Regions from separate parts of the Streptomyces kaniharaensis genome, predicted to be linked through region 2. Evidence: riboswitches for the same ligand, from Rfam matches in the RefSeq annotation. Region 2 holds a riboswitch; the other holds the start of a gene.
The links. A riboswitch is a leader RNA that binds a small molecule or an ion and turns the genes downstream of it on or off. The one in region 2 is predicted to bind glycine.
Positions count from the first base shown of each region.

Region 1 (4,203 bases), 1.6 Mb from region 2:
TCGATGATGCACTCGTGCGCGACCAGCCCGCCCGGGCCGGTGTAGAGCACCGGGAAGTGCGGCGCCAGCCGCTTGGCGATGTAGTTGGCGTTCAGCACCGCGACCTGGGTCGCGTGCTTGAGGCCCTCCCCGCCCATCAGCCGGACGTACGCCCAGGAGATCGGCAGGATGGCGGCCGAGCCCCACGGCGCGGCCGAGATCGGGCCGACACCGGTGGCCGGGCCGGCCTCCGCCTGCAGCGGGTGGTTCGGCAGGTACGGCGCCAGGTGGGCGCGCACCGCGACCGGGCCGACGCCCGGGCCGCCGCCGCCGTGCGGGATGCAGAAGGTCTTGTGCAGGTTCAGGTGCGAGACGTCCGCGCCGAACTTGCCCGGCTTGGCGAGGCCGACCAGGGCGTTCAGGTTGGCACCGTCCACGTACACCTGGCCGCCGGCCTCGTGCACCAGGCCGCAGATCTCGGTGATCTGGGTCTCGTACACGCCGTGGGTGGACGGGTAGGTCACCATCAGCACGGCGAGGCTGTCGCGGTGCTGCTCGATCTTGGCCTTCAGGTCCTCGACGTCCACGTCGCCGTCGACCAGGGTCTTCACCACGACCACCCGCATGCCGGCCATCACGGCGGAGGCCGCGTTGGTGCCGTGCGCGGAGGACGGGATCAGGCAGACGTCGCGCTGGGTGTCGCCGTTGGCGTGGTGGTAGGCGCGGACGGCCAGCAGACCGGCCAGCTCGCCCTGCGAACCGGCGTTCGGCTGGATCGAGACGGCGTCGTAGCCGGTCACCTCGACCAGCTGCTGCTCCAGCTGGCGGATCAGGGTGAGGAAGCCCTGGGCCTGCTCGATCGGCGCGAACGGGTGCAGCTGGCCGAACTCCGGCCAGGTCACCGGCTCCATCTCGGTGGTCGCGTTGAGCTTCATGGTGCAGGAGCCCAGCGGGATCATGCCGCGGTCCAGCGCGTAGTCCCGGTCCGACAGGCGGCGCAGGTAGCGCAGCATGGCGGTCTCCGAGCGGTGGCTGTGGAAGACCGGGTGGGTCAGGTACTCGTCCTCGCGCAGCAGCGCGGCGGGCAGCGCGTCGGCCGTCTCGGCGACCTCGACGGCGGGCACGCCGAAGGCGGCCCAGACGCCGGCCAGGTGCTCGCGGGTGGTGGTCTCGTCGGTGGAGACGGAGATCCGGTCCGCGCCGTCCTCGTGGACGTTGATGCCGTTGGCGCGGGCGGCGGCGGCGATCTCGGCGGCGCGGCCCGGGACGACGGCGGTGACGGTGTCGAAGAACTCGCCGTGCAGCAGCTCGACGCCACCGGCCCGCAGGCCCTCGGCGAGGGCGGCCGCGTAGCGGTGGGTGCGGCGGGCGATGTCGGCCAGGCCGTCCGGGCCGTGGTACACGGCGTACATCGAGGCCATGACGGCGAGCAGCACCTGGGCGGTGCAGATGTTGCTGGTGGCCTTCTCCCGGCGGATGTGCTGCTCGCGGGTCTGCAGCGCCAGACGGTAGGCGCGGTTGCCGTCCGCGTCGACGGAGACGCCGACCAGGCGGCCGGGCAGCGAGCGGGCGTACTCGGCGCGCACCGACAGGTAGCCGGCGTGCGGGCCACCGAAGCCCATCGGCACGCCGAACCGCTGCGAGGTGCCGCAGGCGATGTCGGCACCCAGCGAGCCGGGCGACTTGAGCAGGGTCAGCGCCAGCAGGTCGGCGGCGACCGCGACGATCGCGCCGAGACCGTGGGCCTGCTCGATGACCGGGGTGAGGTCGCGCACGACGCCGGTGGCGCCCGGGTACTGCAGCAGCACGCCGAAGACGCCGCGCTCGGCGATCTCGGCCGGGATGCCCTCGGACAGGTCGGCGACGACGACCTCGACACCGGTCGGCACCGCGCGAGTGTTGATCACCGCGACGGTCTGCGGCAGGGTCTCGGCGTCGATCAGGAAGACGCCGCCCTTGACCTTGGTGACGCGGCGGGCCAACGCCATCGCCTCGGCGGCCGCGGTGCCCTCGTCGAGCAGCGAGGAGCCGGAGGTCGGCAGGCCGGTCAGGTCGGAGACCAGGGTCTGGAAGTTGAGCAGCGCCTCCAGGCGGCCCTGCGAGATCTCCGGCTGGTACGGGGTGTACGCGGTGTACCAGGCCGGGTTCTCCAGGACGTTGCGCAGGATCACCGGCGGGGTGAAGGTGCCGTAGTAGCCCAGGCCGATCATCGGCTGGAGCACCTGGTTGCGGCCGGCCAGCTCGCGCAGCTCGGCGATGACCTCGGCCTCGCTGCGGCCGGCGGGCAGGTCCAGGCCGGTGATGGAGCGGATCGCCTCGGGCACGGCGGTGGCGGCGAGCTCGTCCAGCGAGCCGAAGCCGACCTGGGCCAGCATCTTCTCCCGCGCGGAGGCGTCGGGGCCGATGTGGCGGTTCTCGAAGGGGCTGGCCTGCTCGAGCTCGGTGAGGGTCACGGAGCCGCTCGGGCGTCCCGCGTTCGGCTGGGCGTTCATGGTGGTCGAGGCCTCCTGGTCACGGACCGGCGGGGGTACGCACGCCGGCCGGCCTTCGCCGCTGCGGACAGCGGATCGACCCGGGCGGGCGAACCCGACAGGCCTCCCCCTCTGTCATCGGGACCTGAGAGCTTCACCCGCGCGGTGCGCTGTCGGCGCCCCGCCGGCTTGCACCGTCGGTGAGGGTGGTGGCCGTCGGCTCCCTCGCCGGCGGTCCTGCCCTGCTTTCCAGAGTGACCTACCCCACACGGTACGGATGCCTGAGAGATTCCGGGGAGGAGTTGCTCCTTCGGCGCCCCGACCAGCGGTTTCCGCCGTCGGGGACTCTCCCGAGCGGGCTCGGCGGTCGCCGCCCAGGGTACCAGCGGGAGCCCGCTCGATCACGGGTGCTTCAGGTCACTCGGGGTCTACGCGCGTACCCCGGACGGCCCAGCGCGCAGCCCGTCCGGCGGCACCCCGCTCGCGACCGTGCGGTTGATGCCTTTTGGTGTGAGGAGGCGGACGGGACGGGTGCCCCGGCCGCCGTCGTGCGGGAGTTCCGCAGTCGCAGCGCGCTGGAGGAAAGAGTGCAGACCGATATCGACCCTCGGGACCTCATCGGCCACAAGGCGGTCGACCGCAACGGAGACAAGATCGGCACGGTCGACGAGGTGTACCTGGACGACGCCACCGGCCAGCCCGAGTGGGCCGCCGTGCGCACCGGCATCTTCGGCCGGGACGCCTTCGTCCCGCTGACGACGAGCGAGTTCTCCGGCGATGAGCTTCGAGTGCCGTACGACAAGTCGTTGGTGAAGGAGTCGCCGGACTTCGGCGTCGGCCAGCACCTGTCGCCCGCCCAGGAGCTCCAGCTCTACCGCTACTACGGCCTCGACACCCCGGTGAACGGTCGGCCGGCGAACGGCGCCGGCGAGCCCCGGCAGCCCGATCTCGACTTCGGCACCACGCCGGCGGCCGTACCCGCGAAGCCGCTCGCCTCCCGCTCCCCGGATCCCGCTCCGAAGCCCGAGCCCACCGCGACCGCCAAGGAAGCCGACGTGCGAACCCCTAACACCTCCGCGCCGGCCGCCGCCGCGGCGGCGACCACACCTCCCGCCGCTGCTCCCACCGTCGAGCCGAAGCCCCAGGCCGCCGCCCCGACGACGACCACGCTCCCCGACGCCGCCCCCTCCGTCGAGCCGAAGCCCCGGGCTGCCGCCGCGCCCGCCGCCGGCCCCGGCTCCTCGGCCCCGAGCGGCCCGGTCGAGATCACCTGCCGCGAGGAGCGGCTGGACATCACCACCGAATGGCGCGTCCTGGGCACCGCGAAGCTGCGCAAGTACGTGACGAGCGAGCAGGTCGAGCGCCGCGTCCCGGTGGTCCGCGAACGCGCCCGGGTGGAGCGGATGCCGGTCACCGAGGCGGAGCGGGCCGCGCTCACCGAGAAGGACGTCGCCGAGGCGGTGGAGGAGGTCACCCTGCGCGAGGAGCGCCCGGTGGTCCGCAAGTACCTCGCCCCGGTCGAGCGCGTCCGCCTGGTCGTCGAGCGCTACACCACCGAGGAGGTGATCCGGGACGAACTCCGCCGCGAACACGTCGAGGTCCACGACAACACCCCGCCCGCGCCGTCCTCGGCCCACGACACCTCCCGTCCCGCCTCCGTGAAGCCGCTCCCCTGACCTGCGCCCCGAGGACCCCGGCCATCCCGGCCGGGGTCCTTCGTGTACCCCCAACGCTTCCCCGTGCCGAGGCCTCC
Region 1 covers NZ_WBOF01000001.1:5,544,515-5,548,717, reverse strand. Annotated here, with positions in the region: gene gcvP (aminomethyl-transferring glycine dehydrogenase) at 1-2,471, opposite strand, end outside; glycine riboswitch at 2,710-2,813, opposite strand; partial or broken gene F7Q99_RS43245 (PRC-barrel domain-containing protein) at 3,038-3,519, shown strand; gene F7Q99_RS24770 (YsnF/AvaK domain-containing protein) at 3,506-4,126, shown strand.
Region 1: it holds a riboswitch for glycine, as region 2 does, so the genes downstream of both, gcvP (aminomethyl-transferring glycine dehydrogenase) here and gcvT (glycine cleavage system aminomethyltransferase GcvT) in region 2, are expected to answer to the same signal.

Region 2 (4,203 bases):
TACAGGTCCAGGCCGATCGCCAGGTACGGTTCGCCCACGGACGGCTGCACCCAGGCCCGGCGCAGCGCCCGGACCGCGCGCACCTCGCTGGCCTGGCGCTCCAGCAGCGCGAAGAACTGCGGGGCCTGCACCTGCGGTTCGCTCAGCTTCAGCGGACCGGCCGGCAGCCGGTCCAGACCCGCCGCGATCCGCCGCAGGTCCGCCCAGGGCACGCCGACACCGCCGCCGGGGGCGTGCGGGTTCAGCCACAGGCCCCAGCGGGTCCGGTACAGCGAGGCGGCGATCTCCCGCCCGGAGATCACCTCGTGGGCCCGCGCCCAGCCGGAGGCGGCCAGTTGCTCGGGCGAGGTGACGGCCGGCGCGTAGCCGTGGCCGCTGATCTCCATGTTCCCGTACTGGGCGTCCGGGCTGCCCGGCGTGCCGTGCCACAGCAGCATCCAGACCTGGCCGTCGGCCAGCGCGTGCAGCAGTCGCTCGTACGCCTCGTAGCGCTCCGGCGCGACCTCGCGCAGCGCGCGCTCCAGCGCTCCCGGATCCGCGCCGGGGCGCCCGGCCGGTGCCTGGCCCCATGGCCCCGATGCACCGCCGGCTACCGCTCCCGCACTCATGCGCCCACCTCGCTGCGCCTCTTTCCTCACCCTGCCGCCGACCCTCGGCCGTCTGCACGCACCCTATGGCGCGGCACCGGCCACCGCCACGGCGACGTGCCTACGAACGAATCCGGCTCACACCCGCGCGTAGAAAGGCAGTACCCGGGTGAGCAGCCACTCGACCACCGGATCGTCGGCGAGGTCGAGCAGCACGAGGTGGACGCCACCGGGCAGCGGCGCGGTTCCCAGCGCGCGGCCGAGCGCCTCGTTCACCGCGGCCGGGTCGGCCGGGGCGGCCGGATCGAGCTGGACGCCCACGAACATCACGGTCGGTTCGCCCTCGATGCTGGCGAGCGCCCGGCGCGCGGTCAGCACCCCGGGCAGGGCCGACAGTTCGGCCCTGCAGGCGGCCAGGAAGTGCTCCGGGTCCTCGCCCGGCACCGGCTCGCGCAGCGCCACCCGGCCGCCGGTCGGGCCGGCCGAGTCCTCGGTCTGGTCCCAGCGATCGTCGCGCGGCCCGCGGCGCAGCTCGGCCACGCCCCGCGGCGGCACCGGGATGCCCACCGCCGCCTCGGGGTTGACGGCGATGCCGACGCCGAGCGGCAGCCCCCGGGCGAACTCCCAGACCGGCGCGATCGCGAACGCCATCCCCGGCGCCTGCTGGAGGAACACCTCCTGCGAGGAGAACACCGGCACGTACGGGTCACCGGCCAGCTCGATGGTCGGCAGGTCCAGCGACTGCCCCTGCGGGTCGCCTCCGGCCGGCAGCGGGACCCACACCCGGCTGCGGGCCAGCACCTCGATGACCCGCGGGGTCGCGCCCGGGTCGCCGAACGCGGCGGTGAGCACCTGCTCCAGCTCGTTGGCCGGCCACGCGCCGCCCGGCGGCGCCGACTCCGGGCCGCCCGACCCCTGCTGCTGCTCCACCGGGTACCCCATGCGCCCCTGAACCGCCCTCTGCCGGTCGGCCGCCCTCTGCTGCGCCGACGCGGAGCAGTCTAGGGCTCGTGTTCGCCTGTGTGTCGGGTGACCGTTCGGTAGGGGCGGCGGGTGACAAGGGTCCCCCTCCCGTCGTCGGCTCGGACGTGCCATGATGTGCGCGTCCGACGGCGTCGTGCCCAGTCGGCCCCACAACTCCATACCGGCCGCTCGAACCCGCGCGGGAGAGCCCGGAGTGCCCCGTCTGGCGGCACAGCCGGCGCCGAAGGAGCAAGTCCTCCCCGGAATCTCTCAGGCACCCCTACCGCACGGGTTAGGCACATCTGGAAAGCGGCGCACGGCCCTGTCGCGCGCCCACCCACGGTGCAAGCCGCCATGCTGTCCTGAAAGCTGGAAACAGCCACGGGCCGCGGCGCGGTGAAGCTCTCAGGTTCGACGACAGATGGGGAGACCCACGCCGCCGCATGCCCGCGCGCAGGGTCGGCCCCCGAGCGGGACCGGTTCCGGCGCGTGCACCCCTGAGTGCCCAGACCGAGGAGTTCCAGGCCATGTCGTCCCTCCGCCTCACCGCGCTCGACGCGCTTCACCGCGCCCTCGGCGCCACCATGACCGACTTCGCCGGCTGGGACATGCCGCTGCGCTACGGCAGCGAGCGCGAGGAGCACCTCGCCGTCCGCACCCAGGCCGGCCTGTTCGACCTCTCCCACATGGGCGAGATCACCGTCACCGGCCCGCAGGCCGGCGAGATGCTGGACCACGCGCTGGTCGGCTTCGTCTCCGCGCTCGGCGTGCTGCGCGCCCGCTACACCATGATCTGCGCCGAGGACGGCGGCATCCTGGACGACCTGATCGTCTACCGCCTGCGCGAGGACGCCTTCCTGGTCGTCGCCAACGCCTCCAACGCCCAGCGGGTGCTGGACGAGCTGATCGCCCGTGCCAAGGGCTTCGACGCCGTCGTCACCGACGACCGCGACACCTACGCGCTCGTCGCCGTCCAGGGCCCGGAGTCCACGGCGATCCTCGCCAAGACCACCGAGGCCGACCTGCCCGGCCTGAAGTACTACGCGATCCTCCCGGCCCAGGTGGCCGGCCGCGACGTGCTGCTCGCCCGCACCGGCTACACCGGCGAGGACGGCTTCGAGATCTTCTGCAACCCGGGCGACGCCGAGGCCGTCTGGCAGGCGCTGACCGCGGCCGGCGAGGGCCACGGCCTGGTGCCGTGCGGCCTGTCCTGCCGCGACACGCTGCGCCTGGAGGCGGGCATGCCGCTGTACGGGCACGAGCTCTCCACCGACCTGACCCCGTTCGACGCCGGCCTCGGCCGGGTCGTCCGCTTCGACAAGACCACCAACGAGGGCGCGTTCGTCGGCCGCAAGGCGCTGGAGAAGGCCGCCGCCGAGGCCGAGGCCAACCCGCCGCGCGTGCTGGTCGGCCTGGTCTCCGAGGGCAAGCGCGTCCCGCGCGCCGAGTACACCGTGGTCTCCGCCGACGGCGCCCCGATCGGCCGGATCACCTCGGGCGCGCCCTCCCCGACCCTGGGCCAGCCGATCGCGATGGCCTACGTGGACGCGGCGCACGCCGCCCCCGGCACGACCGTCGCGGTGGACGTGCGCGGCAAGCACGAGCCGGTCCAGGTCGTCGCGCTGCCGTTCTACAAGCGCGCTCGCTGAGGCTCTTCCCGGGCCCGTTTCCCCGTAGACCCACGTCGAAGCCGTCCGCGCGGCGGCCCGCTTCGTCGTACCCGCTTCCCATCCTGGAGAATGACGCCATGAGCAACCCCCAGCACCTGCAGTACACCAAGGAGCACGAGTGGCTGACCGCCGCCGAGGACGGTGTCTCGACGGTCGGCATCACCAAGCACGCCGCCGACGCCCTCGGTGACATCGTCTACGTGCAGCTGCCCGAGGTCGGCGACGACGTGACCGCCGGCGAGACCTGCGGCGAGCTGGAGTCCACCAAGTCGGTCAGCGACCTGTACTCCCCGGTGACCGGCAAGGTCGTCGAGGTCAACCAGGACGTCCTGGACGACAACAGCCTGGTCAACAGCGCCCCGTTCGAGGCCGGCTGGCTGTTCAAGGTCCAGGTCGAGTCCACGGACGAGCTGCTCAGCGCCGACGAGTACGACGCCCTCACCAACCCCCAGGGCTGACCCGCTGGTGACGGGGCGGGCCGCAGTGCGGCTGCCCGTCCCGCCCCGCCCCCACCCGCCGTCCGTCACCGTCCTTCCGAGGACCGAGCTGCGCGGCGACCCCTTTCCTCCTCCCGGGAAGACCACACCATGACGGTTCTGAACCAGTCCCTGCACTCCCTCGACCCGGAGATCGCCGCCGCGGTCGACGCCGAGCTGCACCGCCAGCAGACCACCCTGGAGATGATCGCCTCCGAGAACTTCGCCCCGGTGGCGGTCATGGAGGCCCAGGGCTCGGTGCTCACCAACAAGTACGCCGAGGGCTACCCCGGCCGCCGCTACTACGGCGGCTGCGAGCACGTCGACGTCGTCGAGCAGATCGCGATCGACCGCATCAAGGCCCTGTTCGGCGCCGAGCACGCCAACGTCCAGCCGCACTCCGGCGCGCAGGCCAACGCCGCCGCGATGTTCGCGCTGATCCAGCCGGGCGACACGATCCTGGGCCTGAACCTGGCCCACGGCGGCCACCTGACCCACGGCATGAAG
Region 2 covers NZ_WBOF01000001.1:3,973,682-3,977,884, reverse strand. Annotated here, with positions in the region: gene F7Q99_RS17945 (enhanced serine sensitivity protein SseB C-terminal domain-containing protein) at 1-608, opposite strand, end outside; gene F7Q99_RS17940 (enhanced serine sensitivity protein SseB C-terminal domain-containing protein) at 726-1,517, opposite strand; glycine riboswitch at 1,741-1,846, shown strand; gene gcvT (glycine cleavage system aminomethyltransferase GcvT) at 2,078-3,199, shown strand; gene gcvH (glycine cleavage system protein GcvH) at 3,298-3,678, shown strand; gene glyA (serine hydroxymethyltransferase) at 3,808-4,203, shown strand, end outside.